2 regions of the Hahella sp. NS-SX17 genome follow, and region 1 is predicted to be linked to the other one. Evidence: riboswitches for the same ligand, from Rfam matches in the RefSeq annotation. Region 1 holds a riboswitch; the other holds the start of a gene.
What was found. Region 1 has a riboswitch for thiamine pyrophosphate ahead of thiC (phosphomethylpyrimidine synthase ThiC). Riboswitches for the same ligand answer to the same signal wherever they lie in the genome.

Region 1 (14,632 bases):
AGAAGATGCCGTTTGAAAGGCGTTTCGGCGAACTCCAGCCGACATCCCATTCGATCCGCCACCGCCTGAATCAGCTCTATGTCCAACCCGCTCAGGCGTCCTTCCTCGTCCTTGAACATGTATGGTCGCCATGATTCCCAGCCTACGGACAGTGGACGCTCACAATCGGCGACGACCGGGGCGGCCAACGCCAGCCATAACAAAACGCCCAGAACGCCAGCTCTCTGACCGTATTCGCTTCTAGAATGGGCCATTGCGTTTATCCCGAATGTTGTGATTTTCCATTTCAGGAGTTTTCAGTATTGACCCTGAACACAAATTGTTCAATTTCTCTCTGGACAACCGCTGCAATCTCACTGAGACACTGACTCCCCGCCGACTTTTCACGCTCTCTGCAACCCAATCTACGAGCAGGCTGCACAGCCTTCCATCGACCGGTGTCGCACCGGGTCGGCATAATGCCGCGTTAATCCCACCCTTTCAAAAATTTGCGGTTCAGGTTCGTCACCGCCTCGCGGTAATCTTGCGCCTGGGTAATCGCGGAAACTACGGCGACCGAGTCAACGCCTGCGCCCAGAACCGCTTCCATATTGCTGAGATTAACGCCGCCAATTGCAGTGAGGGGGTAATGATTTTTCAGCAGCGCGGCCCAGCGGGCCAGTTTCTGCAGACCGACGATGCGCACCTCCTTGGTCTGAGTCGGAAAGATCGCGCCAATAGCGATGTAACTGGGCTGGATTGTCGCCGCGCGCGCCCACTCAAAATCGCCATGGGTGCTGACGCCGAGTCGCAGCCCTGCATCGCGTATGGCGTCCAGATCTGCGTCCGCAATGTCTTCCTGGCCCAAATGCACACCGTAAGCGCCATGCTTGATCGCGAGTCGCCAGTGATCGTTGATAAACAGGCGGCAGCCATAATGCCGACCTAATTCCGCCGCTTCTCTGATCGCATTTTCCAACAGCGTCTGGTCAGCGCTTTTGATGCGCAGCTGGCAGGTACTGATGCCCAGGGGCAATAACTTTCGCAGCCACTCCACCGAATCCACCACCGGATACAGCCCCAGGGACGAGGCGCCGCAATCTGGAAACGCGGAAAAATCCAGCCAATCCAAGCGGTCAGCGATCCGAGGAAAATCCGTCATCAGAGAGGGCCAGCCTTGACGCGCGATGGGCCCGGGTCCGGGGCCGATTGCGTATCCCTGACGCAGCCCTTGCTTCACATAAGCGCTGGCGAGTGACGCAGCATCAAGCAGGCGCTCTCCTCTGGCGACAAAAGCGGCCAGAGCGCTGGCGAGCGTACAGCCGGTGCCGCGACTATGGCGAATAGACAAGCGCGATTGCGCAAACCAACTGGGCGACTCTGAGAGCCAGACCAAATCCAGGCACTGATCGCCCTGGCCCAGGTGACCGCCTTTCAGCCAGACGCCTTTGGCGCCCAGCTCACGCAACCGGCTGGCGGCGGAGAGCATATCCGGCGGACTGCTGATACGCATATCCACCAGCTGCTCCGCTTCTGGGATATTCGGCGTCACCAGGTCGACATAGGGCAGCAGAGTTTTCAACGCCGCCACCGACATGCCAAAGCCCGCGCCAGTAGAGCTGCTCAATACGGGATCAAGCACGGCCAAACCGGAGTATTCACACAGAAATTCCCGGATGACATCGACCTGCTCCGCATTGCTCAGCAATCCGATCTTAATCGCCGCGGCGTCGCCGTCCGCACGCAACGCCCGTAACTGGTCCCGCAATGCGGCCGTAGAAACGGGATGGCTGCTGATGACTTCCTGCGAGTTTTGCGCGGTGACGGCGGTCACAGCGACGCCGCCATGGACTTCCAGGCCATGCAGCGTGGCGAGATCCGCCTGTATGCCGGAAGCCCCGGCGCTGTCCGATGCGGCGATTATCCATACTTTGGGCGTAGGGTTCGTCATTGCGACTGCCGCCGCCAAAATGGCATGCCGATAGTGGGCGTGCTGGGGCTGGCGGTTTGCCGCTTCAACATCAGGCCGGCGTTGTAACCGACGCGACCGGCCTCCACCGCCAGTTTGAACGCCCCGCCCATGCCGACCGGATCATGGGCTTTGGCGATTGCTGTATTCAGTAAAACGGCGTCAAAGCCCATTTCCATTGCTTCCGTCGCATGGGAGGGCGCGCCCAGCCCGGCGTCGATGATCATCGGCGTATCCGGCAACCGCTCCCGCAGCATGCCCAGATTGTATTTGTTCAACAATCCCTGACCGGTGCCGATTGGCGCGCCCCAGGGCATCAGCGCCTCGCAGCCTGCATCCAGCAGCCGTCGACACAGCACCAGATCTTCCGTGCAATAAGGCAACACCTTGAAGCCGCGTTTGTTCAGCTCCTTCGCCGCCTCGACCAGTCCATAAGGGTCCGGTTGCAGGGTGTAATCATCGCCAATAACTTCCAGCTTCAACCAGTCCGTCTGGAAAATCTCCCGGGACATTTCCGCCAGGGTCACCGCTTCTTTCGCAGACTTGCAACCAGCAGTATTCGGCAGCAGCTTGCAGCCGCTGGAGCGAATGTAATCCCAAATCGCCTTGCCATCCTGCTGCGCCGGATTCTGTCGCCGCAGGGATAATGTAATGATTTCCGCGCCGCTGGCCCGCACCGATTCCAACATGATGGCCGGTGACGGGTACAAAGCCGAACCGATCAGCAGACGGCTCGCAAAAGACTCTCCATACAGAGACAGCTTATCCACGTTTTACCTCCGGTGGCGATGGCCACCTGTACTTGTTTCACGGCGCGTCAGCCACCCGCCACCGGGGCCACCACATCCACCAGATCGCCTGCGTTCACGGCGGTTTGCGCATAAGCGGAGCGCGGCACAAACTCGCCATTGATGGCGACGGCGAAGCCAGCCCCCGTATAGCCGTACGCCTGCAGCACCTCGGAAAGGACATTGCCGCGAATCTGAGCGGTTTCGCCATTCAAGGTAATTTCGATTTCAGGCGGCATATTGTTTCTCGCTTTGAAATTGATCCAACACCTGCCCAGCCACCACTGGCCCCAGCAGATAGCCGTGACGATACAAACCATTGGCGCAGATCAGCCCCGGCTCCCGCGTTACCCGGGGCAGATTATCCGGCAGCGCTGGGCGGCAATTGACGCTGGTTTCCACCACTCTCGCCTCCGCAAACGCCGGGTTCAGGGCGTACAAAGCACTGCTCAGTTCCAGTGTGGATTGCAGACTGATGGGCGACATATCAGCGCTTTCTATTTCCGTCGCGCCAATAATGATCTGGCCATTCAAACGCGGTACTGCGTAAAGCTTGTAGCGGGGGTGCATCAGTCGCACAGGGCGGTTCAGGCTGACTTCAGAGGTCTCGATGATCATGACTTCACCTCTCACGCCGCGCAGTCCCGTCATATTGCGGCCAGCACCGAGCCCTCGGACGTCGATCACCCAGTCGAAGCGCTCGCTGCCGCTGTTCCAGTGAATGCGGTTCGCTGAACATTCCACCAATGTATCGGCGACCAGTCGCACGCGGCACTGCCTCAGTGCGACGAGCAACGCCTGCAGCAACAGACGGCTGTTAACGTCGGCTTCCGACGGCAGGTACAGGCCTTGCTCAAAGTGCTCCGCCAAACCAGGTTCAAGGGCGGCCACGCCCTCCCGATCCAGCCATTGCAGCGTCTCTCCAGCAGGCAGCTTGGCGTTGAGGTCGCTCTGAAACTGCGCCAGTTCCGCCTTATCCAGCGGGTGCGCCACCACTACGGAACCCGCCTGACGATAGCAGGCCGACAAGCCGGTCTGGCGCTCCAGCTCGGCGATCCACCGCGGCCAGATCTCCAGGCTGCGCATGCCCATGCGGTGCACCTCAGCCTCTGCTGACACCAGCTCGCTCAGGGGAGAAATCATGCCCGCCGCGGTCCAGCAGGCGCCGCCGGGACGCTCAAAGTCTCCGGCGTCAAACAGCGTGACCTCATGGTTTCGCAGCGCCAGCCGCCAGGCGCACAAACGCCCGAGCAGTCCGCCGCCGGCGATCCCGATGCGCAGCCGAGACCTCATGGAATTAGACTTCATGATACAGACGCCGCCCGGCGTCTTTGTATTTCTGCGACATCTCCTGCATGCCCTGCTCCGCTTCCTGCTGCGACGCGCCTTCGGCCTGCGCGCCCTCAGCCTGCGCCTTCTCGGCCTCCAGTTTGGCGGAATAATCGCGCACATCCTGAGTGATTTTCATGGAGCAGAATTTGGGTCCGCACATGGAGCAGAAGTGCGCCAGTTTGTGACCTTCTTTGGGCAAGGTTTCATCGTGATACGCACGGGCGGTATCCGGGTCCAGAGCGATATTGAACTGATCCTCCCAGCGGAACTCGAAACGCGCTTTGGACATGGCGTTATCCCTCAGTTGCGCGCCAGGGTGGCCTTTCGCCAGATCCGCAGCATGGGCGGCGATTTTGTAGGCGATCAGACCTTGTTTGACGTCATCCTTGTTGGGCAGCCCCAGATGCTCCTTGGGAGTGACGTAACACAGCATGGCGCACCCGTACCAGCCAATCATGGCGGCGCCGATGCCGGAGCTGAAATGGTCGTAACCCGGGGAAATATCCGTGATCAGCGGCCCCAGTGTGTAGAAGGGCGCTTCTTTGCAGTGCTTGAGCTGCTCTTCCATGTTTTCCTTGATCATGTGCATGGGCACATGGCCGGGGCCTTCAATGATGGTCTGCACGTCGTGCTTCCAGGCGATCTCGGTGAGTTCGCCCAGCGTGCGCAGCTCACTGAATTGCGCCTCGTCATTGGCGTCGGCGATACAGCCGGGACGCAGTCCGTCTCCCAGCGAAAAGCTGACGTCATAGGCTTTCATGATCTCGCAGATTTCCTCGAAGTGGGTGTAGAGGAAATTTTCCTTGTGATGCGCCAGACACCACTTCGCCATGATGGAGCCGCCTCGGGAGACAATCCCTGTCAGACGTTTGGCGGTCATGGGCACATATCGCAACAGCACGCCGGCGTGAATAGTGAAGTAATCCACCCCCTGCTCCGCCTGCTCGATCAGGGTGTCGCGGAACACTTCCCAGTTGAGATCTTCGGCGACGCCGTCGACTTTCTCCAGCGCCTGATAAATCGGCACTGTACCGATGGGAACCGGGCTGTTGCGGATGATCCACTCACGGGTTTCGTGAATATTTTTACCCGTGGATAAATCCATCACCGTATCCGCGCCCCAGCGGGTCGCCCACACCAGCTTCTCCACTTCTTCTTCGATGGAGGACGTTACCGCGGAATTACCGATATTGGCGTTCACTTTCACATGAAAGTTGCGGCCGATGATCATCGGCTCCGCTTCCGGGTGATTGATGTTGCAGGGAATCACCGCCCGTCCCGCGGCCACTTCCTGACGCACGAACTCCGGAGTGATGTAACGGGGCGTGTTGGCGCCGAAGCTCATACCGGGATGCTGGCTGCGCATGGCGCTTTCGATTTCCGCCTGCTCCAGCGCCAGATTTTCCCGAATGGCGATGTATTCCATCTCCGGCGTAATAATGCCTTTACGGGCGTAATGTAACTGGCTGACATTGCCGCCTGCCTGCGCTTTACGAGGGGCGTGGCGATGTTCAAAACGCAGATTGTCCAGGGACAGATTCTGTTCCCGGCTTTTGGCGTAAAACGAAGTCGCGCCGGTGAGATGTTCAGTGTCGGCGCGGTCATTGATCCAGGCTTCGCGCATTCGCGGTAAACCGCGTCGCACGTCGATCTCGACAGTGGGATCGGTGTAGGGACCAGAGGTATCGTATACCCGCAGCGGCGGGTTCTGTTCCGTAGCGCCCTCCTGCAAAGGAGTCGGCGTCAGCGTGATCTCGCGCATCGCCACCTGAATGTCTGGGCGACTGCCTTCGGCGTAAATTTTCTTGGAAGCGGGAAAGGGTTGCGTCGACAGCGCGTCCACCTGCGCCGACTCACTGAGTTTGCTGATTTTATTGATATCGATTGTGCCGCCCACAGTACTCTCCTAGTTGGTTGTATGGGGTAGCACCAGGGAGGAGAGAGGGCATCAACGTCTTGGTCTGCAATCGGGCCCGTATCACAAGGATGGAGCGCCGCTAAGAACTTTTGATGAACTACTTGTTTCCTACGCTGGTACTAACCAGATCAGGTTCTACGGGCCCCACTGTTGTGGTCTCAGCCTGTTACTCCAGGCACCCCGACAAGATGTGCTGATTAGTTTAGGCTCAGCGGCGGGTGGATGGCAAGTGGGCGTGACTCATCACGCGTTAGGGGGAGAGGCGGCTCCATCGCTTAGAAATAGTATTTAAATATGGCTTCCACGCCATCATTGGAATAAGAGCCGTTCCAACGCCGTTCATAATCAAGAATGATTGCATAGTCATCGCCGATGAACTTTGACTGCTTCAGGCTGAAAGAGTGGTATGCCTCGCCAGAGTCAAGCTGATTCCATACTGTCTGATAAGAGATGATGGATTTCATGTCATAAACTTCATTGATGATCATTCCTGCTTCTGGGTTCAGATACAGGTAAGAAGTTCCATCACCAAAGCCAACCCCTCCCATCGCAAGGAAGTAAACGCTCATATCTCTGTCTACGGCAAAAGTCACTCCAAGACCTCCGCTGATATTGGCTGCGCTATGTCGCCGTATACGCTCATCATAATGCTGCGCCAGCCCAACTTCTAAGCGACCAGACAGGCCTCCAGTGAAGCTATCCCATGGGATCAGAGAGGAGACCGAATATAACTGAAACCTATCAAGTTTCAGGTTCCCGTTTTCAGGTGAAACCAAGATAGAAAGATCGCCTAACTTCAGCTCATTTTCACTGAAAAACTGCCGATTATCGTCTTCGATACCATGAGATGCGGGCAAAAAGCCTATTCTAATGAATGCCTCATCATCGATGAACGCTAAGCCGCTATATATCTGGCTGTCCTTTGGCGTCTTTAAAGGATTTTTATACTCCGAGATATCAATTGCGTAGGCTTTTTCTTGCTTCGCTTTTCTCTGTTCCACTTTACCCGATAAACTGCGCCACGAGCGCGCGTCAATTAAGTCAGTTTCATGCAGATAATCAGCATAATAACCTGCGAGCTGAAGCATAAGAAAATCTTGCTCTGGATTATCTAAATCAGGGAGATCATTAATTTCATCATGATCAACGGACTTCTTAACGTTATCGGCCACGCTAGGAGGAAGGCTTTCCTCCAGCATACGAATTTTCCACCGATTTGACGGCAATACCGAAACGTGATCAATAATCCCTGCTTGATGCGCCTGCTTGACCACATCAAGCGGAGTCATCCATAGACCCTCCATCTTCAATACGCCGGGGTCAATAAAAGAAATCATAAAACTGGTTAGCGTTGCACAGTTATAATCGTGAAAGAAGTAATCCAGTTTTGTTTGCTTTAATTCCCATATATGATACTGAATTAGTTTTCTTTGGAACTCAGTCGAATCCAGTCTATACTCCCATACATTCCTCTGCTCACGCCTTAAATACTGATCCAGCTTGTCAGAATAAGGAGTCAGCGCAAAATATCCGGGTTTACCTACTACTAAGCTATCAAACATTATTTTAGGAACATTGACGCCTTTTACTTCGGTGAAAAAGGAAACGCCATGCTCAACTATCTGACTTTCAGCATTCTTGCCAGATATCTTTAGCAGTATATGTCCCATCATGCTTGATGGCTGCGACAGGTTTTCAGATGAATAGACCAGATCTATATCGTCAATGGGAGCGCGACTAATATAGTCTTCCAGATCAGAACAGTTTTCTAAATTCTTTGTATCTATCGACAATTTCTCGCCAAGCCAGTAATAGCGAGCAGGAAAACGGCATATTGCCTGACTATCTCCCGAACTATTCAATAAATAGTTTATTGTAAGTACAAGCTCATTCTTAGGATTAAATTCTGAACCAGACAATATGAAAGATTCATCATGAACTTTCGTATTACCATCCTGAAAGTGAATCAGCGACTTCCAGACAGGGTCTTGATATAACTCTTTTTTTAAGGCGAGGTCCACCACGTCTTTGACTGATGCGGCGAATACGGAAGATGCTAAAAAAAGGGAAGCAATTAAGCCCCCCTTAAAAATATTTTTCATCGCGAAAAATAATTACTTACAACTAACAGTGATTGAATCTTGGTATTTCCACATTTTCTCAGTTGAGTAGTCAGTGGTGGAACCAAAGGCGCCGCCAGACAGAACATTCACGAAGAATACTGGATCTACGCTCTTAGTCATCACGGTTTCTTTGGCGCATTCAGATGAGTCCACAAGGATTACTTGGTCTCTGTTCGCACGCTTTACTTCAACAACGCCAGGACCTTCAAAAGGAACGCCATCGATTGTACCGGAGAACTTCTCTCCGCTAGTGGACAGTACATTAACTTTCTGAGTGTCTTCGTTCAGGATAGATGCGCAGCCTGCTGAGAAAACCATTGAGGTAAGAGCGATTGCCTTTACTGCCTTAACTAACATTTAAATTCCTCTAAAACTTATGTTTTTCCTAACCCCATTTCAAAGGGGCAGGCAGTATACATAACTTGCATTTTAGGGAACAGATCAAGATCTCACCTTTAGGCCTCAGCTTTGTATCTATTTAGTTAATCCATTGTTTTGAAAATGTATTACGTCGACAAAACACGCTTACCAAGCCAGCTTTTCGGCATTTCCGGTTAGTCGCTTTTTCTTAAACCAAAACACCGATTCTCTTGTGCTTTTTCCTGCTTTATTTTCTTAAAAGCAATATTTATTGCCAATAAAAATTGAACTTAACAGGCTTTTGAGGAAATATGAGATGAATCCGACGCGGGCTGAGTTGAAGATTTCTGTCGCCAAACTGATTGAAACGGCTTATTCGACAGACAAGGGGCTGACGGCGAAGATTGTGCGTAGTAAGGGGCCGTTTAAGCTGGCGGTGGATCAGGACGGTAAGGCGACGCTGTCTGGTTCAGCAGGAGTGTTGACCTTCAGCGGAGACCCTGCGTTAAAGGCGATTGGCGCCAAGGTGAAATGGGTGAGCATTGCGTTCGCCAATGGCGAAGGCAATTTGATCAAGTACAACGCCACGTTCTCGATAGGGCTTATCAGTATCACCGTAGGCGGCAGTTTTGATCTTGAGGCGTTGATAACCTCCTGCTCCGGCCTGTTGTGCCGCGCCGCCAAAGCCATGCAACAGCGCAACCACGCTTACGACGAACAATTACGGAACATCATGGGGAACTGAGCATGAAAACCTGGGGACTGATTCTATGTCTGCTTGCAACAGGATGCGCATCCGTTGGCTCGCTCGATCCCTTATATCCGAGTTATCGCCTGTACGCAGAAGCCGTCGACGCCAACGCTCTGAGCGCAGACTATCCGTTGTACTTTTCCCGACAGATTGTGGACCAGGTGGAGGACGATCCGGCGGCGTTCGCACAGCTGGGCTTCAAGGCCTACATGCTTCGCGAGCACTCACACTCCACCGTAGCAGGAGAAGATAATGGCTGCCTGACGGTCAATGGCTATGGCGTCGGCGGCGAACCGCTAACCTTTTATCTGGCGTATGTACAGGAAGGCGCCGAATGGCTGATTGATGACGTGAATGTGGTGTTTCTGGAGCCGGAACAGGCATTTAGCGCCGCCGCAAAATGTCCGGCGGAAACGCGAGTGGACGCAAACGGCTAGGTGGCGAAAATGAGCCCCTTTCTGCGCGGATCTCTCCTTATACATGGCGACACCCAGCGCATGATCACGCCTGTAAGGCTACTCGCCATGGAAGATAGGACCTGACATACGCAGGCCCTATCATTTCAGACAGGTAGAAAGGCGCTAATTTCCTGCTGGATTAATAAAGCCCATTGCAAGCAGACGAACGCACCATTATTGCTTGATCTAATCAGGCGAGAAGGAAAATAGAGTGTCGCCGAGACGCAAAGATTGGTAGCGCGGTTGCTGCAACTCAAAGTCTCTGCTCTTCAATAGCTCGACGATATCCCTATTGCAACACGACGACGCTCTAGATAAGTCCAGCTGGCCCATTTTGCGCCACACACCAGCATTGTCAGCATCGTAGACTTTGAGGTCATACACGTACTCGGTCTCTTCCGCCACCAATACTTCTTTATCGCCGTCCTCGTCGAGATCTACCGTGAAAGCGAAACACAATCTCTCCCGACACATCTCCAACTCCACGGCGCTTTCAAATGCTGCAGTATCGGCGACGCCTTCATCCAGCCACTGTAACCCTATTGGCTTTGAGTACAGTTCCGCCAGACGTTCTTTCTCTTGCCAGTCATAGTAATAGTTGGCGGTTTTTAGTACTTCAAGACGTTGAGAGAGTACTTGCGCCTGAGCTTGAGACAGGGAGCTTTCGCCTTCCGCCATCGCTTTTATTTGCGTTAAATATTCTTGGCCGGAGCGGCCCAACTGAAAACGGAACAAGCCCAGATCGACATTTTCCGCCGTACTTTTTCCCGCCGCCAGTCTCGCAAACTGGTTGCTTGCACTGACTTCCTGAGAGTTCAGCCAAGGGGTAAGCGTTAACATCGCCATCAGCATCGCCGCCAGAATAACCGGGGTATTTACCGTATTCAGCGTCGTCCGCCAAGGCCCACGTTTCATGATAAACATGACGGCATAGCTCAAGGTCAGCGCCAGCGCCAACACAACCAATAATGCGGGGTAATAACGGTCCGGAGTCAGACCGTATTGTTCGATACGCTGATAGAGCGAGTAACCGGCCAACAGCGCGAATATCGGCAACAAACCCACCAATACATAAATCCCGACCCGCAGCCATTGAGGATAGGGATTACGATCGCCGCCGCAGAGCGCAGCCCCATTCAAGGACACCACCGCCACCAGAATCATCGCCAGCAGCATCGGTGTGGAGCGACCAGTACTCCAGATCATTTCCAGGCCTACAATGGGCAGGGTGACGGCGAAGGCAATCATGAACGCCGCCACTGGAGGCAGGATCGCACGACACACTGTAGCGATCAGACCGCTTAACATGTTCAATAAGTTAGGATAACGACATCCCAGGCTGATTCCCAAGGCGAAAATGATTGCTGACGCAGTCCAACCTACAGGCTCGTATTCAATAAACCGCCCCAGCTCAAAAACCTTCAGGATATCGAACAAAGCCGCGCATAGCGTCGCAACCAGCCAGTACAACCCGACTAACAGGCCGGCAAACGCCAGAATAAACAGGTTTTCCCAATACTTGCGATACAGCTCTACATTGAGAATATCGCTCATAAAACTCTGATTCTTTTGAAAATCACATTGAACAAAGGGCAGCAGCGCAAATAGCAGCGGCACGATTGTCACCCACCATGAGGTGACCAGATCTGAGGAACCCTCGTAGCTACCGCCCTCTGGTTTGAACGTGTTGGCGATTAACCCGACCGCGGATAAGCCAATTACAATGGCGATGCCCGTCGCCAGCGCCCAATTCGAAGCGCTCCTGCGCGTTCTGCCGGTAAACAAAAATGCGCCGGCGAAGACAAAAATAAAAGTGATCGCGACAGCCGCGGCCTTCTGAGCCATGAGGCCTTCCGGCCAATGCTCCGTGCCCAGCCAGGCGGCCACCCCCGTCGCGATACCGGCGAACAAGGTGGAGAATAGGGGAAAGCGGGTTTCTTGAGGGGTCATAGTGTCCACAACCAAATAAAGTCACAGGTTAAAGCGTCAGATTACTCAGCAATCCTGTCCTTAGGGAGGTGAGATTATGGCGAATTATGGCGAGAGAAACAGGGCGGGCGATAATGACCAGCCTACCCTCCGTCAATCAAGGCTGGAAAGCATTCAATATAGCCGGCTTTAGTTGCTCATGATACTGATTGTTCAAACCTGTATCGGACATCGTTATGCGTACGAAGCGGCCATACTGCCCTTGGGTTTTAGCGCCATAATACAATACCGCCAGCGGCCGGCCTTGCGCATCCTCATAGCGATTGAAATAGGTCATAAAGCCAGCGTCCCTATTGCCCCATTCGCCCTTCATCCTGGGTTGTCCGAGATAGGAAAAGTTTTGCGTAACGGCTTCTTTAAACCAATCATTCAACGACATGCCGTCCAGTTCATCTGTTGACGAAAACACCACGCGAAAGATTTCTCCTTCCTTAAGCTTCTTCGGAACGTAGTAACGCTCTTCATTGATACTGATCTGCATGCGCCATTCACGAGGCAGCTTGTCCTCCGGTCCTGATTTACTCATCCAAAACAGCGTGCCGCCAAAGAAAGGCTGTGTTCGATCGTTATAACAAAAGCCGAATAGACGCCTATCCGTCTCGCCATTATCGTAGGCCAGCTCCATGGCGTAGCCGTTCAAGCTGTATCGCCCCCGATTCCTGGAGCCGTCATTGCGTTTTTTCTGAGAGGCGACGCCGACGCCTGGGGAGTTTCCACTGACAATAGAACTATCCCCGGCGTCATCGCTGTAGGAAGCGGCGTAAACGCTGGTCCCCGCCGTGACGGAAGCCATCATGCCGCTGTTGAACAGGCTGGAGCGGCCTCGGGTGAAGCGGCCGGAACCGAGAAAGGTCCAACTGTTAGTGAATACCCCTCCGCCTCCGACCATGCCCATATTGTCCGAGGAGGATTTGTAAATGTAGCGGTTGAGTCGTTCGCCCATCCGCGCAGGCGCCAAGCGTCGGCTCTTGTATAGCGGGCGCCATTCCTCCGCGCTGGCGGGAATCTTTACCTTGTATCGCTTATCGTCATCTTCTTTCCAGATTCCCCAGCGGTCAGGCTCCTGACGACGTGACACCTCTATATTCAGATCTTCAGGCGGCGCCGTCAGACCTTTGTAGGCGGTTCCGTCTTTAAGCAACAGCACAACATAATCGTAGTAGGTGTTATTCAGCCTGTTCTCAGTGAAATCGCACACCAGCGCCTGATATGGTTCAGGTAGAGAATATTCAGGGGCGGAAGCATTATCGATTCGTTTTAACTCTGATGAAGCCGCGTTGGAAGTTTGCTTGGTTGCAGTGGTGGAGTCCGGCGCTGACTTTTCAACAGGCGCGTCGGACGCCGTCTGGGAAACGGCCACTCCCTGCAAGCGTTGCGGCATGGTCTCTCTCATTACCTGCTGCATACCGCTGGCGTAGCGCGCTACCAAGGTGCTCGCATCCGAAGACAGAACACGCAGGTATACCGCCTTGCCTTGTCCAAAGAACCCCATGTAGTGCGCGTAACGTGCGGCGCCATCCCGGCTCTGCAACATATAGGTCGCCGTCATTACGCCGCCCTCATTTTGCTTGAGCTCCGGCTTCGCCAATACTTCGCCCCACTTACTGGCGTCCAGACCGACGCGTTTTTTGAACCACTGCGGATAATCGCTTTGCGGAAGCGTCTCCGCCGGGGAAACAAAGAGGCGATATTCTTCTCCGCTGGCCAAATCACCTGGGATAAATATCTCTTCCCCGTTTTCGACCAGAACCGACCAGCCGTTTGGGGCCGCGGGAACGGCAGAAGCGGAAAACACGAGCGGCAGCGCGCCGATGACCATAGACACTCTGCGAACGGTTCTCAGGAAACGTTGGATGTTCAACTCGATTACCTCTGGCGACTACTGTCGGAAAGCCTCTTTGAAAGCAGGCTGCAGTTCCTTGGTGTAACGCTTAGCCATGGCGGAATCGGAGATGACGAGACGAACAAAGCGGCCGAATCGACCTCGCGTCTTCATGCCGTAATACACCACATACAGGTCTCTGCCATTTTCCTTAAACGCATTGTAGTACTGGTGCAGCCCCTGTTGGCTTGTCCAATTGGGCGAGAGTAGCGGGTCACCGAGATACGACAGATTTTGCGTCACGGTCTGCTTGAACCAGTCGTCCATTGAGCGACCGTTTAATTCCACTTTCGGAGAGATCACCAGACGATAGACTTCTCCTTCCTTGAGGTCCCCGGGAATATAAAACTGGTCCTCATTCTCAGTAATCACCATTTTCCAGTCGACGGGTAAATCACGCTCAGCCTCAGACTCCTTCATCCAATACATCGTCCCGCCCAGGAATGGATCGGTACGATCGCCATTGCAAAATCCAAACAGCATGCGCTGTTTTTCACCATTATCGAAGTTCAGCGTCATGGTATGGCCGTTCAGCTCGTATAGGCCGCGGTTTTTAGCGCCATCCTTGTTCTCTCTGGTAGTGGAAGTCACCATACCCGGCGCCATCCCGCCAGCCACCGAACTATCGCCATGCTCATCGCTTTTGCTGGAGGCGTATACGCTAGTGCCGGTCAGGGCTGACGCCGCCCCCCCCGAGCCATGCAGGCTGGATGACCCTTTGGTGAAACGTCCTGAGCCGTGAAAGGTCCAACTGTTGGTGTACACGCTGGTGGTGGCGGAGATGCCCGCCATACCATGCGCATTCATGATATAGATGTAGCGATTCAGGCGTTCGCCGATACGGGCTGGAGCCAGAATGGCGCCGCGCTTGACTTCACGCCACTCTCCGCCAACTTTCACTCGGTAACCATCGCCGTTCTTCTTCCATACCCCCCAGTTTTTCGGGTCCTCTTTGCGTGCTTTGGCGACGTTGAAATCCTCAGGAGGAACCGTCAAACGCTTGTATGCGCTGCCGTCTTTAAATAACAGATAAACATAGTTATCCACTTTGTAGTTGGAATTGGAGATGCCCGTTGTGTAATC
Region 2 (14,632 bases), 1.4 Mb from region 1:
CTCGATTTAAGTACCATTTGCATGATTCAGAGAAGCGTTTGTCTCACACATTGGTGCTGCACTTTACCAATGTCACAGGCGTTTATGATTGCGTCGAATTGAGTGAAGGCTGAGCGCGGGTGCGCTCAGGACTGGCGAACGTAAACCCAGTTAGTTTTTCCGTTATCGCAGACGATGATGGCGTCTGACAGGCCATTGCATTGAGTAATGTCTGTCGGCAATTCTTTTGAATAGCGTGGCTTAACCGCCATGTTGGATTTATCCCGTTTCAGAAAACCGTACATAGTTTCAAAGCGGTCGGAAAAGCTCAGGTTCTGCTTTTGTATATCCTTGAACGAATAGTAGAACTTGGTGAAGCTCATCGTCGCATCGCCCAGCCCGATTTCCAGCATCTTAGGTATGTACACCCGGTAAGCCTGAGACAGGTAGTCCTTAACCGCCGTTTCGTTGTTGGGATCGCCCTGGAAGGCGGGAAGGTTGAGTTTGTTGTCTTCCGCCAGTACGCCGTTTTTTAGAAGCTTGTTTTGTTTGTTGGTCGCCAGATGGTACTGTCGTGAGCCGCAGGTTATCTGGTCCTTATAAAGTAGGCAGTCGTTGGTAGCGGGTAAGGCGCTGGGCGATGTACTTTGTGTTTCTTTTGAGGGCGCTGAAGAGGCGTCGCGCCTGGAGGCGGTTGCAGGCTGCTTTGTCGCGGCGGTTTCCGTTTTTCGGGCTTTTTGTGACTGGCCTGCGCTTGGGAGCGACAGCCCTAACTTGGCGGCGGGACGCTTTAGTAACAACGCCTGAATCTGGCGGTCATTACGTCGGAAATCCTCCAGCTTGGGAAGACTGCCTCCTTCGCCTTTGTCCTGAATTTCACAGTAGAGGCGCTCCATATCGGTGCGGGCCTGAGCCTGACAGTCCGCCAAACTGTGCGTGCTGAACGCAACAGCGCCAAGCAATACGGATGTTTGTGTAAGAGAGAGTATTTTATTTTTCATAGGGCGCTAGCATAGCGGATCGGCGGGATTAAACTGAATAGGCCATTTTTCAGCCGGTCAAAGGTCTACAGCCGTTTCTCATTCTGCTTGGACGCTGCTTGCCAAGATTTCATCTCTCCGCAATGGGATTTGTGCTAGCTTTGTAAGCGGCCCTGCCTTCCCGCTGGATTCAGGGATTCCCGTTCAATTACTTACCTGTCGAAAAGGATAAAACATGGCTTCTATCACCTTAAAAGGCAACCCGGTCGAAACTAAAGGCGACCTGCCTGCAGTGGGCTCCAGCGCGCCGGATTTTACTCTGGTCAAACCTGACCTGTCAGAAGCGACGCTGAAGGATTACGCCGGTAAGCGTCTGGTGCTGAACATTTTCCCCAGTGTGGACACGCCTACTTGCGCCACGTCCGTTCGTAAGTTCAATGAGAAAGCAAGCAAGAAAGACAACACCGCTGTGCTGTGCGTTTCCGCTGACCTGCCATTCGCCATGGTGCGATTCTGCGGTGCGGAAGGTTTGCAAAATGTGGACAACGGCTCTGTATTTCGTAATGCCGAGTTTGGTGATCGTTATGGTGTAACAGTGATGACCGGTCCTCTGAAAGGACTGCTGTCACGGGCCGTTGTGGTGATCAATGAATCCGGCAAAGTGCTGTATACCGAGCAAGTGGCGGAAATTGCAGATGAGCCTGATTATGAGGCGGCGCTGGCTGCGCTCTAAGCGGCTGGTAAGGCGTGTGAACGCCTGAGGTAAACCAAACCGGCGCGTTTAGTGCGCCGGTTCAATGATTAAGCCAGTACTTTCTGAATCCACGCCGAAATATCGTGGATTTCTTCCAGACATACGCTGTGATCCATCGGATAGGTGCTGTACTCAGGCTTATAGCCCATGCCTTGGAAGTGGCTGAGAGCTGCTCTCCCCAGACTTTCCGGGACGACGGAGTCCATAGTTCCATGACAAATGCGAATCGGAATGTTGTGATTCGCTGAATCTGGCTTTAGGGTCGCGGCAGTGGCCAGGTAAGTGGAAAGCCCCATCAGGCCCGCCAAGGGTTTTGGATAGGTCAGTGCGGTCTGATAGGCGACCGCTCCGCCCTGGGAAAAACCCGCCACGATAATGCGGCGACTGTCTATGCCGCGCTCGATTTCTCGGTCCACTAATGCGCGCACCGCGTTGGCGGATGCTTGTAAATGCGCTTCGTCCACTTTGCGTTCGATATTCATCTCCAGAATGTCGTACCAGGCCGGCATGACGTAACCGCCATTGATCGTGACCGGGATAGATGGCGCATGGGGAAAGATGAAGCGCACCGCCATGTCTTCAGGCAGACGCAGCTCCGGCACGATCGGGGCGAAGTCGTTGCCGTCGGCGCCGAGCCCGTGCAGCATGATGAAGGCGGCGTCCGCCGGTTTATGGGGTTCAATTTCAATGTGAGGCAGTAGTGCTTGGGGGGAGGCTAGGGTAGTCACGTGATAGGTTAACCGATGCTTTTTTCCAGAATGGATTGTTGTTTCATATGTTCGAAGCCAAGTTTGCCATAAAACTCCTGCGCTTCCAGTCTTACTGCGTTGCAGCGCACCCGCAGGCGATTGCAACCGCGGGCCAGAAGCCATTCTGACGCAGCAGTCACCAGCTGTTTGCCCACGCTCAAACCTCGGCCGTTTTCGTCCACCACCAGACTGATTATTTCTCCGAAGCAGCCTTCCGCCAGTCGTACGTCCATACTGGCCTGAATGCAGCCGACAGCGACGCCATCTTTTTCTGCGATAAAGGTTTCACCGCTTCTCTCGGCAATCTGGTTGATTCTATCCGACGCCTCCTGGGGAGAGACGGCGTAGCCTAACTGCGTCATTAAATGGGATATGGGAGCTGCGTCGGCGCAAGTGGCCGCTCTGATATCGATGGTCAGCATATTCGTTATCGAGTTCGCTAGGTTGGAGTCTGGCCCGAGTCGGGCGTCTGACGACTGGTCATACATCTAATCTGGTCATACATCTAATATAGCCCGAAACGGGAGCGTAAAGAACTCCGGCCGATCTTGGCGTTGACGGATGACGTTCTGATGACAGCGGGGGCCCTTTATTTCAACGCCAGCCTGTCTAGGCGTAAACGATGGCGCTCGTCAAAGAGGCGCCAGATGGCGAGTCTGTTTGCAAACCAGGTTCCGAAGCCGGTAGCGGCGACGATCATCAGAAATATCATGATTTGATAGGCGACGGCGGTTTCTGGCGGGCTGCCCGCGAGAATCTGGCCTGTCATCATGCCGGGCAGACTGACGACCCCAGCGGTGGCCATGCCGTTGATGGCGGGCGTCATTCCCGCATGCATGGCCTGACGGCGTTGATCTTGAATGGCTTCTTCAGCCGGTTCACCGAGCATGAGGCGGCCTTCGATAAGATCTTTCTGGTTCCTGGCGCTGGCGGTCAAGCGATCCAGACATAGGGAAACGCCGTTCAGCGTATTGCCCAGAATCATGCCCAGCAGAGGAATGGCGTATTGCGGCTGATACCAGGGATCGGGTTGGATCAGCGCCAGCAGAACGATCAGGATCATAGAGTACGAACTCGCTGTCATAGCGATCAGACCGATGCGGAATGTCCAGCCTTCAGTGAAACGAACCTCTTGCCTCGCGCCGACTTCGCGCCCCGCCATGGCGGCCATGAAAAAGCTGACCATCAGGACCCACGGCAGGGAGGCCTGGGCGAAGAGAAATTTCAGGGCCATACCGATCAGGCTCAGTTGTATGGTCAGACGCGCGACCCCGATCAAAAGGACTGAACTGAGGTCGGGCGCCTGTCGCCAGTTGATCCAGGCCAGGCTGCATACCAGCAAAGCGCAGAAACCAAGATCCCAGATCGTTAAGTGGATAATGCTCATTGTTCAGCTCAAAAGATCATATTCAAACCTGAAAAGTGGGAGTGAGCTCGCTCAGCTCTCTTACTTTGTCGTCGATGATGTTCCAGAAGCGATTGGCCAGTCGCAGGCATTGTTCCTGGTCGTGACTGACCAGGCAGATCGCCCGGCCCGGCTCGGCCAGATAGGCTGTCAGCATGCGTTCGACACGTTCACGGTTGCGGTTGTCCAGATTGGCGGTGGGCTCATCGAGAAGCACAACGGCAGGCCCGCGGGACAGGGTGCGGATCAAACCAAGGCGCTGGCGTTCGCCGCTGGAGAGACGGCCAGCTTCCCAGCCCGCTACATCCGGATTGAAGCCGGCCTTTTCATACCAGGATAACGGCATGGCGGCTGGCATATGGTCCCCGACAGTAGGGCGCCACCAGCGACTTTCGCTGGGCGTAAGCATGACCATGCGTCGCCATTCGGGCGCAGGTATTTGTTCACAGGGATCTCCTTGTAAATAGCAGGCGCCTGAATGCGGGTCCAAATCCGCGATGGCGCGCAACAGCAGGCTTTTACCACAGCCGGAGGGTCCGCTCAGAGCGACGCAGTCACCCTCATAGAGATGATTGGAGAATGGTTTGAGAGAGCCTATGGCTAGGTCTCTTAACGTCAACAGAGGCATTGCGTCAACCTGCTCACGTCTGTGAGTATCACGAAGGTCTGTTGAAATTCAGGCCAGGGGAATTTGCTTGCTTATATGTTGCGGCGTTTCGCAGGCGACGGGATGGATTGGCTCCGCTGGCGTCGATTTTGAGAGCGCCGCTCAATAAAAGTCTATCGTAAAATTCGGAGAACGCCCGTAAAAGTTTGTGGAATGACGAGACCAGGGGAAAGTTATACAGTCCGCACTCAGGCGCTGAAGCGCAGCGCCGTCGCCAGCGTTAGGAAAATGGAGCCATAATGAAAATATTGATGCTATCCGCCTACGACATAGACAGCCACAAGCGCTGGCGACTGGGGCTGGCCGCCGCATTGCCTGAGCATGAATGGACGCCGCTTACTCTGCCGCCACGGTTTTTTCGCTGGCGTATTCGCGGGGCGCCGATCAGTTGGAGCCTGTATGAAGATGAGGCGTTGAAGCGGTCATATGATCTGATTGTGGCGACATCCATGGCGGACGTCGCCACTCTGCGAGGTCTATATCCGAATCTGGCGACGACGCCGTTGCTGGTTTACTTTCATGAAAATCAGCTGGCCTATCCCTGTTCCGACGAACAGCATGACAGCATCGATCCGGCCATGGTGAATATCTACGCGGCACTGGCCGCCGACCGTGTGCTTTTCAACACGACGTTCAACCTGGAATCTTTTCTCGCTGGCCTGGAGAGTCTGATCGCCCGCTTGCCGGATGCGGTGGACGCAGAGTTGTGTCGTCGCATTCGCGATAAAAGCCAAGTGATTCCCGTTCCATTGGAAGACGAACTATTGCGCTTTCCACGCGAGGAGAACGGCGATCAGCCGTTGACCATCGCCTGGAATCATCGGGTGGAATACGACAAAGGCGTAGATGACTTGCTCATGATTTTGCGACGGCTGCGGGCGAGGACCCATGACTTTCAGCTCGTCTTGCTCGGACGTCGCTTTAGACAGGCGCCTCCCGCCTGGAGCCAACTGCAGGAGGAATTCGCTGTGCATCTGCTGTTCGATGATTATGCGGAAAGTCGCGAAGCCTACTGGCGCTGGCTGAGTCGCGCCCATGCGGCGCTGTCCACGGCGCAGCATGAGTTTCAGGGACTGGCGATGATGGAAGCGGCGGCGCTTGGGTGCGCGCCGGTAACACCAGATCGCCTGAGTTATCCTGAACTGTTTCCGCAGAGGCGCCGCTATCAGGATATTGAGGAAGCTGTTGATTTGTTGCTGGAGGCTCCATCCACACGCCCCTGCGATATGCGGGAGTACGCCTGGAGCGCGTTGCGCGGCGTTTATGCCGACGTGTTGAGCAAGACGGCGGACCGGCTGTGATTGCCTAAACTGCGCCTGACTCCGTGTCGTCGAGATGAATCGCTCGGTGCGCTAGACGACTGACGTCTTCACTTTGGTGGGTGACCATCAACAGCGTTTTGCCGAAGCGCTCCGCCATCGTGTGTGTCCACTCTGTGGCGAGGCGGCGGGTGTCCGCATCCAGCTCAGAAAAGGGTTCGTCCAGTAGAATCAGCGGCTCTGGTCGCAGCATGGTGCGCAGTAGTGCGGCCCGTTGACGTTGGCCGCCTGAGAGGCGACCAGGTAGTTTGTCCAGCTGGTCGGCGATTCCTAAAGCCTGGGCCTGCATAGGTAAATCAGGATGCATTGCCGTGTCCACACCCAGCTTTAAATTCGCCATGACGGTGAGATGTTCGAACAGATTGTAATCCTGAAACAGCATGGCGACCGGCCGTTGCTCCGGCGGCGAGTGGGTCAGGTCGACGCCGTCCCAGGACAAGTGACCGGCCTCGGGCGCGACGAAACCGGCGATGGCCTCCAGCAGGGTGGATTTTCCCACGCCGCTGACGCCTTGTAAGGCGATCACTTCCCCTGAAGCGATTTGCAGATCGTAGTGCAGGGTGCGGGCGCCCCGTTTAATTTGAAGTGCGCGAATTTCAAGCATGACGGGGGGATTGTTTCTCCAGATAAAAAATCAGCAGGCCGCAGACGCCCAGAAACACCATGGAGGCCAGCGAGGCTTCAGTCAGGCGGTAAGTGCTGGCGTAACCGTAAATCAGCCAGGGCAGGGTGACAAAGTCCTGGCTGCCGAAAATCGAGTAGATCGCTACGTCCCCCATGGCTAACATCGCCACGAATGCGGCGGCGGTGCGAATGGCGGGCGCCATGTAGCTCAACTCAATGCGCCGTCGTTGCCCTGAAGTGAGTTTCAGGGAGTGAGCGAGACGATGGTATTGGCTGTCGAAGTTCAATAGCGCCGGCTTCAGTTGCGAAGCGGCGAAAGGAACGGTAATCAATCCATTGATCAAAGCCACCAGCCACATCCCCCAATGATCCAGATCCAGATGGGGCAACAGCAGCACAAACAGACCCACGGACAGCACCATGGCGGGCACCGCAAGCGAATGGGAGGTGAGCCAGTCCAGCCATAGTGCGGCGGATGAACCCTGCAGGCGCGCGCGACGATAGGGACGCAAGGCGCTGTAGGCGAGACTGATCGATAACAGGGTGGATATGGCGCCGAGCCCCAGCGTCACCAGTAGGGGGCGGCTAAGGGAACTCCAGAAATCCATCGTGGCGCCGCCCGCGACGACGCGTGGCGTCAGCGCCAGCAACGGCGCCAGTAGAAACAACCAGCAACCGGCGTAAACAGTCCGGTATACCAGCGACTCAGCGCGTGTTGCCGACGGGCGTAACTGCGCAGGCGCCGATGCGGGGCTGAGCCAGGATACCTTGCCGCAGAATGAAACCAATAAAAACGCAGAGCCGGCGATCAATAATTGCACCCAGGCCAGGGCCAGAGCTTCGGAAATATTGAAGTCGTATTTCAGAGCCTGATAGATCGCAACCTCCAGCGTGGTGGCTTTAGGCCCGCCGCCCAGCGCCAGCACTACGGCGAAGCTGTTGAAACAAATAACGAAAATAAATCCCAGCAGCAACCAGGTGGCGCTGTGTGTCGCCGCCCACTCCAACTGCCGAAACCGCTGCATGCGGGTGAACTTGAGTTGGCGCGCGAGCCGCCAACTGGCGTCGGGAATGGATTGCAAGCGCAGGTACAGGGTGCGCACTGCGAAGGGCAGATTAAGGTAGACATGCGCGATCAGAATGCCGCTCAGACCATACAGGCTCCAGTCGTCGCCCAGCAAAGGGCTGAGACTGCCGGAGCGGCCCAGCAGACTGATAATGCCGGTGATCACGATCAGCGTCGGCATCACGAAGCAGAGTACGCACAGACTCAGAAATACGCGCTTATGCAGGCTGTCTTTGAGATAACTGAGCGCCAGCGCCGCCGGCCAGGCCAGCGCTACCGAGAGCGCGGCGCTCAGTGTCGCCTGCAATAGCGTGAAGCGCAGAATGGCGAGAAAATAGGGATCGCTGAAATAGCTCCAGTCGAACTCGCCGCGATTGAATCCAATCAGACCGGCGAAGGCCAGGGCCGTTGCGATGGCGACAAAACACAGGGCGGGCCATCCGGCCCACCTTCCTGTCATGAACGCGCCCTGTTTCATCTAAATACAGCCTGCGTGAAAAAAGGAGAAACCAATGTGAGCGGCGGCGCTTATTGAGAAACGGCGCTGCGCCACTCCTTAATCCACTGTTTGCGATTCGCGGCGATGTACTCCGGCGTTAATTCAATGGGTTTGGGTTGAATCAGCGTATCGAAGGCGTCAGGTAGCTTGACTCCTTTGCGAACCGGCAGCATCCAATTCGTGACGGGAATGATTTCTTGCGCTTCCTGTGAAATCAGGAAGTCGAGAAAGCGGTTGGCCAGCGCTTTCTTCTCGCTGTTAGCCGCGATGGCGGCGACTTCCACTTGCATCACATGGCCTTCGTTGAACAGCGCCGCTTTGTATTGCGATTTGTCTTCCGCAACCTGGTGGTAGGCGGGAGAGGTGCTGTAGCTGAGCACATAGTCCGCGTCGCCTTCCAGAAACATGCTGTAGGCTTCCCACCAGCCTTTGGTGACGGTGACGGTATGCTGCGCCAGCTTTTTCCAGGCGTTTTCCGCCTGATCGCCGTACGCGCTTTTCATCCACATCATCATGCCCTGACCCGGCGTGCTGGTGCGCGGGTCCTGATAGATGACGGAAGCAGAGGAGTCCACTAACTCCTGAAGGGATTGCGCCGGTTGTTTGATCTTTTGACTGTCGTAGATGAAAGAGAAATAACCGTAGTCGAAAGGTACGAAGTCTTTGTCGCTCCACTTCAGTTCCGGCGTCAGGGCGTCAAAGGCGACGGCGTGCGGCTGCACCAGTCCTTCATTGCGAGTCTCCTCCATCAACCCTGTGTCCAGGCCCAGCACCACATCCGCTTTGGCGTTCTTGCCTTCGATGCGCAGCCGGTTAAGAATGCTGACCCCGTCTTCCAGGGCGACAAACTTCACATCGCACTGGCAGGAAGCCTCGAAGCTCTTCTCCAGCGCCGGGCCGGGGCCCCATTCGCTGACGAAGGAGTCGTAGGTATAGACCGTTAATTCTTCCGCCGCGCTGGCGCTGGCGGCGAATACGGCGGCTGAAGCGGCGATAAGCGAGCGCGCAGCGCGGGAAAGTGAAACAGTGCGGGTGAACAGGTTGTGCATGAAGGCTCCTCTAAACAGCGAGGCGCGGAAGCGGCGGCTTCATCCGGAAGGGGATTGGCCGGCCTCATTTCCTACGCCAGCATTAACTGGATCAGGTTCTACGGGTACACTCTCAGCCTGACTGGCGCGTGTTCGAGCGCAATCGCGCATCGAATAAACGCAGTGAAGTCAGGCGCCCCGATGAGACTGCCCGGATTCTAACCAAAAGCGGTGGGACAATCTACGCGGGCGCGGATATTTTGCAATGACGAAACCATGTCGGCGACTGTGTAAATCGAGCAGACCTTAACAAGGAGTCAAAACAGGATGGCGTTTACAAAGATGGAAACCGAGCGTTTGACGCTGCGGGTGGTGAGTCCGGAAGACGGGCCGATGCTGAATCAGGCGATTATTGAGTCGCTGGATCAGTTGCAACCCTGGCTGGACTGGATGACGCCGCCGCCGAGTGTGGAGGAGACCGCTCGCTGGTGCAGACAGGCTTATGCTCGCTACCTGCTGGACGAAGAAGTGAACCTGTTGCTGCTGCGTAAGGAAGATGGCGAGTTGGCTGGCGTTTGCGGGCTTCGAAAGTCCAACTCTGGTCTGCGTCATTATGAAGTAGGGTACTGGGGCTGCGCGCGTCTGCAAGGAGCCGGTTATATGACCGAAGGGGTGAAGGCGCTGGCTGATTACGCACTGCGGGAACTGGCGGCCAGCCAGGTGTATCTTTCCACGGACGAGCGTAACATACGCAGCCGCAAACTGGCGGAGCGTGCGGGGTTTCAGCTTGAAGGCGTGTTGAGAAATGAACGTATGAATAATCAGGGGCGGTTTCGTAATACCTGTGTATACGCTCGAATTCCGGCGGGCGCCTGGACCACTCATTAATCATCTTCTGACAATCTGACAATGAGAACCGCATGAGCGACGAAGTTCAGACATCAAACCCGGAAGAGCGGCGGTCGCAGGCTGAGCGCCTGCAGGCCGCCAACGTATTTCTGGGTAGCGAGGTGGACTGGCGGCTCATGCCAGCGTCCGGCCACAGTAATGTCTTGTTTCGGGGAGAGGGCTCAGAAGGCGTGTTGGTGCTTCGTCTGAACGCCAGTTCTTTGCGCGCCTTTGGTGTTGACCGGCGTCTTGAGGCGGACGTGCTGCAACGGATTCAGGGCGCTGACTGGGCTCCGCGGGTGCTCTGTAACGCGTGGCGGGAAGGTTGGCTGTTGATGACGCATCATGGCGCCAGCCTGACCGAAGCCGGCGCTCAGGACGTCGCCTCGCAACAGACCGTCGAGCAGTTACTGGCGTTCGTCGCAGATCTGCAGCGCGTCACGAAAGGTCCTGCATTCGATTATCAGGCCCTGATGGCGCTCTATCGACGTCGTCTTCAGGAGCGCGCCGTTGTGGCCGCGCATCAGGCCTGTCTGCAGCAACTTGAAGATGCGTTTTCCGCTATTCCCAACGACACCATGGCGCTGACTCACCATGATCTGCACTCAGGCAACCTGTGTCTGGATCAAGGACAGCTGATCGTGCTGGACTGGGAATACGCCGGCCTGGGCTGGCCCTGGCTGGACATGGCCTCGCTCCTGCAACACCATGACCTGGAAGCGGATGATTTATACGCCTTGCCCGTTTGCGCAAGCTTGAGCGCAACGGAAATCGAACAACGACTGCATCTTGCCGCGCATATCAATCAACTCCTGGAACAACTCTGGTTTGCGGTGAGAGAAGAGCGCACCGGGTGAACATAGTGGAGTCCGCAGCAGCTACACGCTAGATTCTCTCAAACACTTCAGATATCGAAGCTGTCAGTCAAGAGTACTATGCCCTCCGAATGATATATCCAAGCGGTAACGGAAATTAAAATAAACTTGCATTGTAACGGTTTGTTTCTATTTTTCCTTCGCCGTAATACCTGTCATGAGCATTAAAGGCGGAGTAACAGGGATGTATTTGCATGTATTCCACTCGTCAGTACGAGTTCAAACATTGGACAGATTTAACCATTGTTGACTTGTCTTTTGTTGAGTCTCCATTCTTCGCCGCCAGTTACGCTGAGCGCTGTTTGAACAATGATATGAAGGTCGGCGAAATTGTCGGCAACCTCTCAGGTTCCCACTTTCGTTCTGCTTTTGGCGCTTTTCCCGGGAGAGGGACGCCGTACTTTCGGAAATGGAAGGAAGATTTCGTCAGGCTGGTTGAGCGCGGCGACATTCTTCTGGTGTTTAAAGACGGGAAAAAACCATTTAGCCCGATCGCAAGTGAAGGAGACGAAGGCGTCTTTCCTACAAACTCAGATCCTGTCTTGGCTGAGCGACTGATAGCGCGGGCGAATCCAGAGCCTCCGCCGCCGCCAATGTTAAACGGACTACTGAAGGACATTCCCTCATTGAATGGTAATTTGTGGTGGGAAAGTGTCCCCGCAGAACGCCGCAATTATCTCCCTCCGCCATCCAAAAAATCTGAAACGCCTGATATTGGGCAAACAGAACCTGATGAGGCGACCAGGCTGACCGAGGATGAGCGTGAGGAAGTCTACAGGGAATTCTGGGAGGCGAAAAAAGAAGGAGACGCCTCCGCTATTCTGGCGATGGAAGAAAAGCTGGGGGATGAGTTTTACCACTCACTGGAAACAGGCGGAGGTGGTCCTTTCGGGAAGTACTATGCTATACCGAAGGAGCGAGCGGAACTGATGCTGGAGGGGCTACGCGTCATTGAACGGGGAAGCCCGATTGACGATGTAAGAGCATTCGATAACAAGATCAGAGACATCCGTAAGAATCTGATCAACGCCAGTTCAGACCCCATCGCCGCCAGACGCAGCATCGAAGTCAGCTCACTGGAAGGATTAAGCGAACGCGTAGCATTGGAAGACGTCGGCTCGTTTGTCACCGAAATTCCACCCAGGCTGGGAGAGTTGGAAGAGATCTATGCTGGGGCTATTACTGCAGTAATGGGACACCCCGCTTTACTAAGCGCAGAGATACGAAAAGCAAACTTAGCCGCTAACTCTACCTCTAGTAGCAAACAGCCGCACTTTACTGGGGCAGGGGAGATTGATGATATCTTTGAGGCAGCAGAAGCTGCTTATAGTCGGATTAGAAATGCGTATATGGATGATGTTCCCATAGTATCGACTAACACTGGCTTATCTATTCAAGAAACGACAGCATTGAAAAAACACTTGTTCTTTGGAAAGCACAACCTTCCTCTAGATGACGTGAGATGGGAATTGAAAAGATTTGCTGCTGACGATGAGATTGCTCATGCATGGGAGCTAGCTCAGAAACAAGAGCTAACCGCTGGTCAAAAAGAATGGTTTAGACAACTCTCAGATCATGAATTGGGAGAGCGAGTATTAATGTCTCAAGGGGCGCCATATCGTAATCCAGCCGCATGGGACGCTAGTGCCTTAGGTGGAGCGGGTAGATTTAACTCAACTCCTCCTGGAGCTCATGATCTTGCTCCTCCTCAACCAGACTGGGGATCATTTCCAGGATTTGAAGATACATTAAGTTGGTAAAGATAGTGGCAAATATTAAATACAGAAACGTGTCCAATAGCCTGAATAGACTAAAGTGCATCAATTGGATGACGTCAGGCGATCCTGAAAGTCATGCGCAATGGATAGCTGAGTACTTGCGACGAGTTGCGGTGATGTCGAATGAGCTTGGACTAGAGTTAGCCTCTCCATTTTTTAAGCCGGTGAAAGTTTTAGGGATAAGCGGCAATCAATCTGCTAATGCGATGGCGGAGTTCATGGCGATAGCGGAAGATGCTGACCTTATTAAAAATGCATACGTGCGGCGCTCATGTGAATGCTACCTGGAGTGGAGCGAAGGCGTCGATGAAGGTCGAGACACAGCTTTAGCCTACCCAGATATATTTGATCCGTTGATTAGTCTGATAGAGTGCGGCGGAAAGTTTGGTTTTCATCATGGGGAAATAATGGTTGGAAACTCTGCAATCCCCCTGAATAACTGGAAGCGTTTCGCTGAAATAGCGCCTAAGTTTTGATGCTTGAGAGGCCAGCCCATCATAATGCTTGTTTTAGTGCATGAGCTTTGATGAAACGTGATGCTTGATGGGAGCATTTCATTAGAGAGCGTGTGTTGGTTATTCTCAAACTATGTTAGGCAAGTGGTTACAACTGGTTAGCCTCATACGATGCGCTTAACGCTGGCGAAAGAGCGTAAGTAGACGCCAAGGTTTCGATCTATGAAGCATATTATTTATGAAAGCTTTGCTGCAGTTGGCGAAATATAGCAGTACGCTCAAAAACAAGTATTTCAGGGAGCGAGGGTAAGGTGAAAATTGAAGATATAGTGCAAGACTTTGAAGAGTACAGGTGCGACAAAACCAGCGCCGCTCTGGATATTGCCGAGCTGATAATTCTTGAAAAGCGCCCTGAAAAAATAAGTACGCTTCCTGTTGAGATAAAAGAAGAAATTAATACTTTGATTCGGGTTTATGAAAATGAGGGCGCTGTGAAAATAGTGACAAGTTCAGGTTTAGAACATGATTTTACCGAGCTGGCCAAAGGACTCTGTGACGTCATCAAGCGCTATTCCAAGAGTTAACGCCCAAGGGAGTGGATCTGTCTCCAGTTGGGCTTAATATGTTCATGTCGCAGATATTTTCCGTTGGCTCTAATAAGTTATAGACGCATCACGAGATCCAAAGCCGGGTTCTTTTTCCTCTTCTTTTCCTTCCTCTGATTCCGTTGTAGCAGGGGCGTGTAGCGGTAGTTCTATTTTTACTACGCAGCCGTGTCCTGGTGCGCTGGAAATGTTAATGGTTCCGCCCAGTACGTGGGTGACCAGTTGGTGCGTCAGGTGCAGTCCCAGACCGGTGCCGCCCTGGTTGCGTTTGGTGGTGAAGAAAGGGTCGAAAACTTTGGGCAGGATTTCAGGCGGGATGCCGGCGCCGTTGTCCCGAACTTCTATTTCTGCAAGCAGCTCGGTGCGGCGCTGGGCGGATAACCATACTCGCCCTTGCGGCATGTCCTGAAAGGCGTGTTTCATTGCATTATTAACCAGGTTTTCCAGTACTTGGCTTAAGGCTCCGGGGTAACTATCCAGCTCCAGTTCGGGGTCGATATCCGTGACCAGCTGATGGGCGTTTTTGTGGATGCGCAGCCAAGTGGTCAGCAGCATGTCCTCGATCAATACTTTTAATGAGAATAGCCGCCGCTCCGATCCGGCCCGGTCGGTAGCGAGTTGTTTGAAGCTGTGCACCAGTTGCGCGGAGCGGTTGAGGTTGCTGAGGATGATGCCTGCGCCTTGCTCGAATTTGGAGAAATAGTCGTTCATGTCCGAGCGTCGCAGTCCCTGCGTGAATGCGGCTCTCAACTCTTCCATTTGTCGTTGCATGGAGGACAGCGTGACCAGAGAAGCGCCGATGGGCGTATTCAGTTCATGGGCGACGCCCGCCACCATCATTCCCAGGGAAGAAAGTTTTTCCGCTCGCACCAGCTCGTCTTGAGTGCGCATCAGGTTATTCAGCGATTCCTGTAACAAGGTGTTGGAATTCTCCAGTTCGCTGCTGCGTGTGTGCAATTGG

Region 2: another riboswitch for thiamine pyrophosphate. It lies ahead of thiB (thiamine ABC transporter substrate binding subunit); the one in region 1 lies ahead of thiC (phosphomethylpyrimidine synthase ThiC).

What each region holds. Positions count from the first base shown of each region.
Region 1 covers NZ_CM170632.1:539,147-553,778, reverse strand. Annotated here, with positions in the region: gene AC2IBB_RS02520 (substrate-binding periplasmic protein) at 1-254, opposite strand, end outside; gene thiE (thiamine phosphate synthase) at 467-1,930, opposite strand; gene AC2IBB_RS02510 (thiazole synthase) at 1,927-2,718, opposite strand; gene thiS (sulfur carrier protein ThiS) at 2,766-2,975, opposite strand; gene thiO (glycine oxidase ThiO) at 2,965-4,044, opposite strand; gene thiC (phosphomethylpyrimidine synthase ThiC) at 4,034-5,965, opposite strand; TPP riboswitch at 6,075-6,179, opposite strand; gene AC2IBB_RS02490 (Lnb N-terminal periplasmic domain-containing protein) at 6,262-8,088, opposite strand; gene AC2IBB_RS02485 (hypothetical protein) at 8,101-8,466, opposite strand; gene AC2IBB_RS02480 (hypothetical protein) at 8,786-9,214, shown strand; gene AC2IBB_RS02475 (hypothetical protein) at 9,217-9,657, shown strand; gene AC2IBB_RS02470 (DUF4153 domain-containing protein) at 9,865-11,628, opposite strand; gene AC2IBB_RS02465 (hypothetical protein) at 11,765-13,528, opposite strand; gene AC2IBB_RS02460 (hypothetical protein) at 13,547-14,632, opposite strand, start outside.
Region 2 covers NZ_CM170632.1:1,986,962-2,001,593, forward strand. Annotated here, with positions in the region: gene AC2IBB_RS09010 (hypothetical protein) at 1-113, shown strand, start outside; gene AC2IBB_RS09015 (hypothetical protein) at 126-980, opposite strand; gene tpx (thiol peroxidase) at 1,195-1,692, shown strand; gene AC2IBB_RS09025 (alpha/beta hydrolase) at 1,761-2,441, opposite strand; gene AC2IBB_RS09030 (GNAT family N-acetyltransferase) at 2,450-2,884, opposite strand; gene AC2IBB_RS09035 (ABC transporter permease) at 3,052-3,849, opposite strand; gene AC2IBB_RS09040 (ABC transporter ATP-binding protein) at 3,872-4,495, opposite strand; gene AC2IBB_RS09045 (tRNA-queuosine alpha-mannosyltransferase domain-containing protein) at 4,774-5,835, shown strand; gene AC2IBB_RS09050 (ATP-binding cassette domain-containing protein) at 5,840-6,457, opposite strand; gene AC2IBB_RS09055 (ABC transporter permease subunit) at 6,450-8,003, opposite strand; gene thiB (thiamine ABC transporter substrate binding subunit) at 8,072-9,091, opposite strand; TPP riboswitch at 9,143-9,281, opposite strand; gene AC2IBB_RS09065 (GNAT family N-acetyltransferase) at 9,398-9,958, shown strand; gene AC2IBB_RS09070 (phosphotransferase) at 9,991-10,815, shown strand; gene AC2IBB_RS09075 (hypothetical protein) at 11,028-12,593, shown strand; gene AC2IBB_RS09080 (hypothetical protein) at 12,662-13,087, shown strand; gene AC2IBB_RS09085 (hypothetical protein) at 13,378-13,650, shown strand; gene AC2IBB_RS09090 (sensor histidine kinase) at 13,720-14,632, opposite strand, start outside.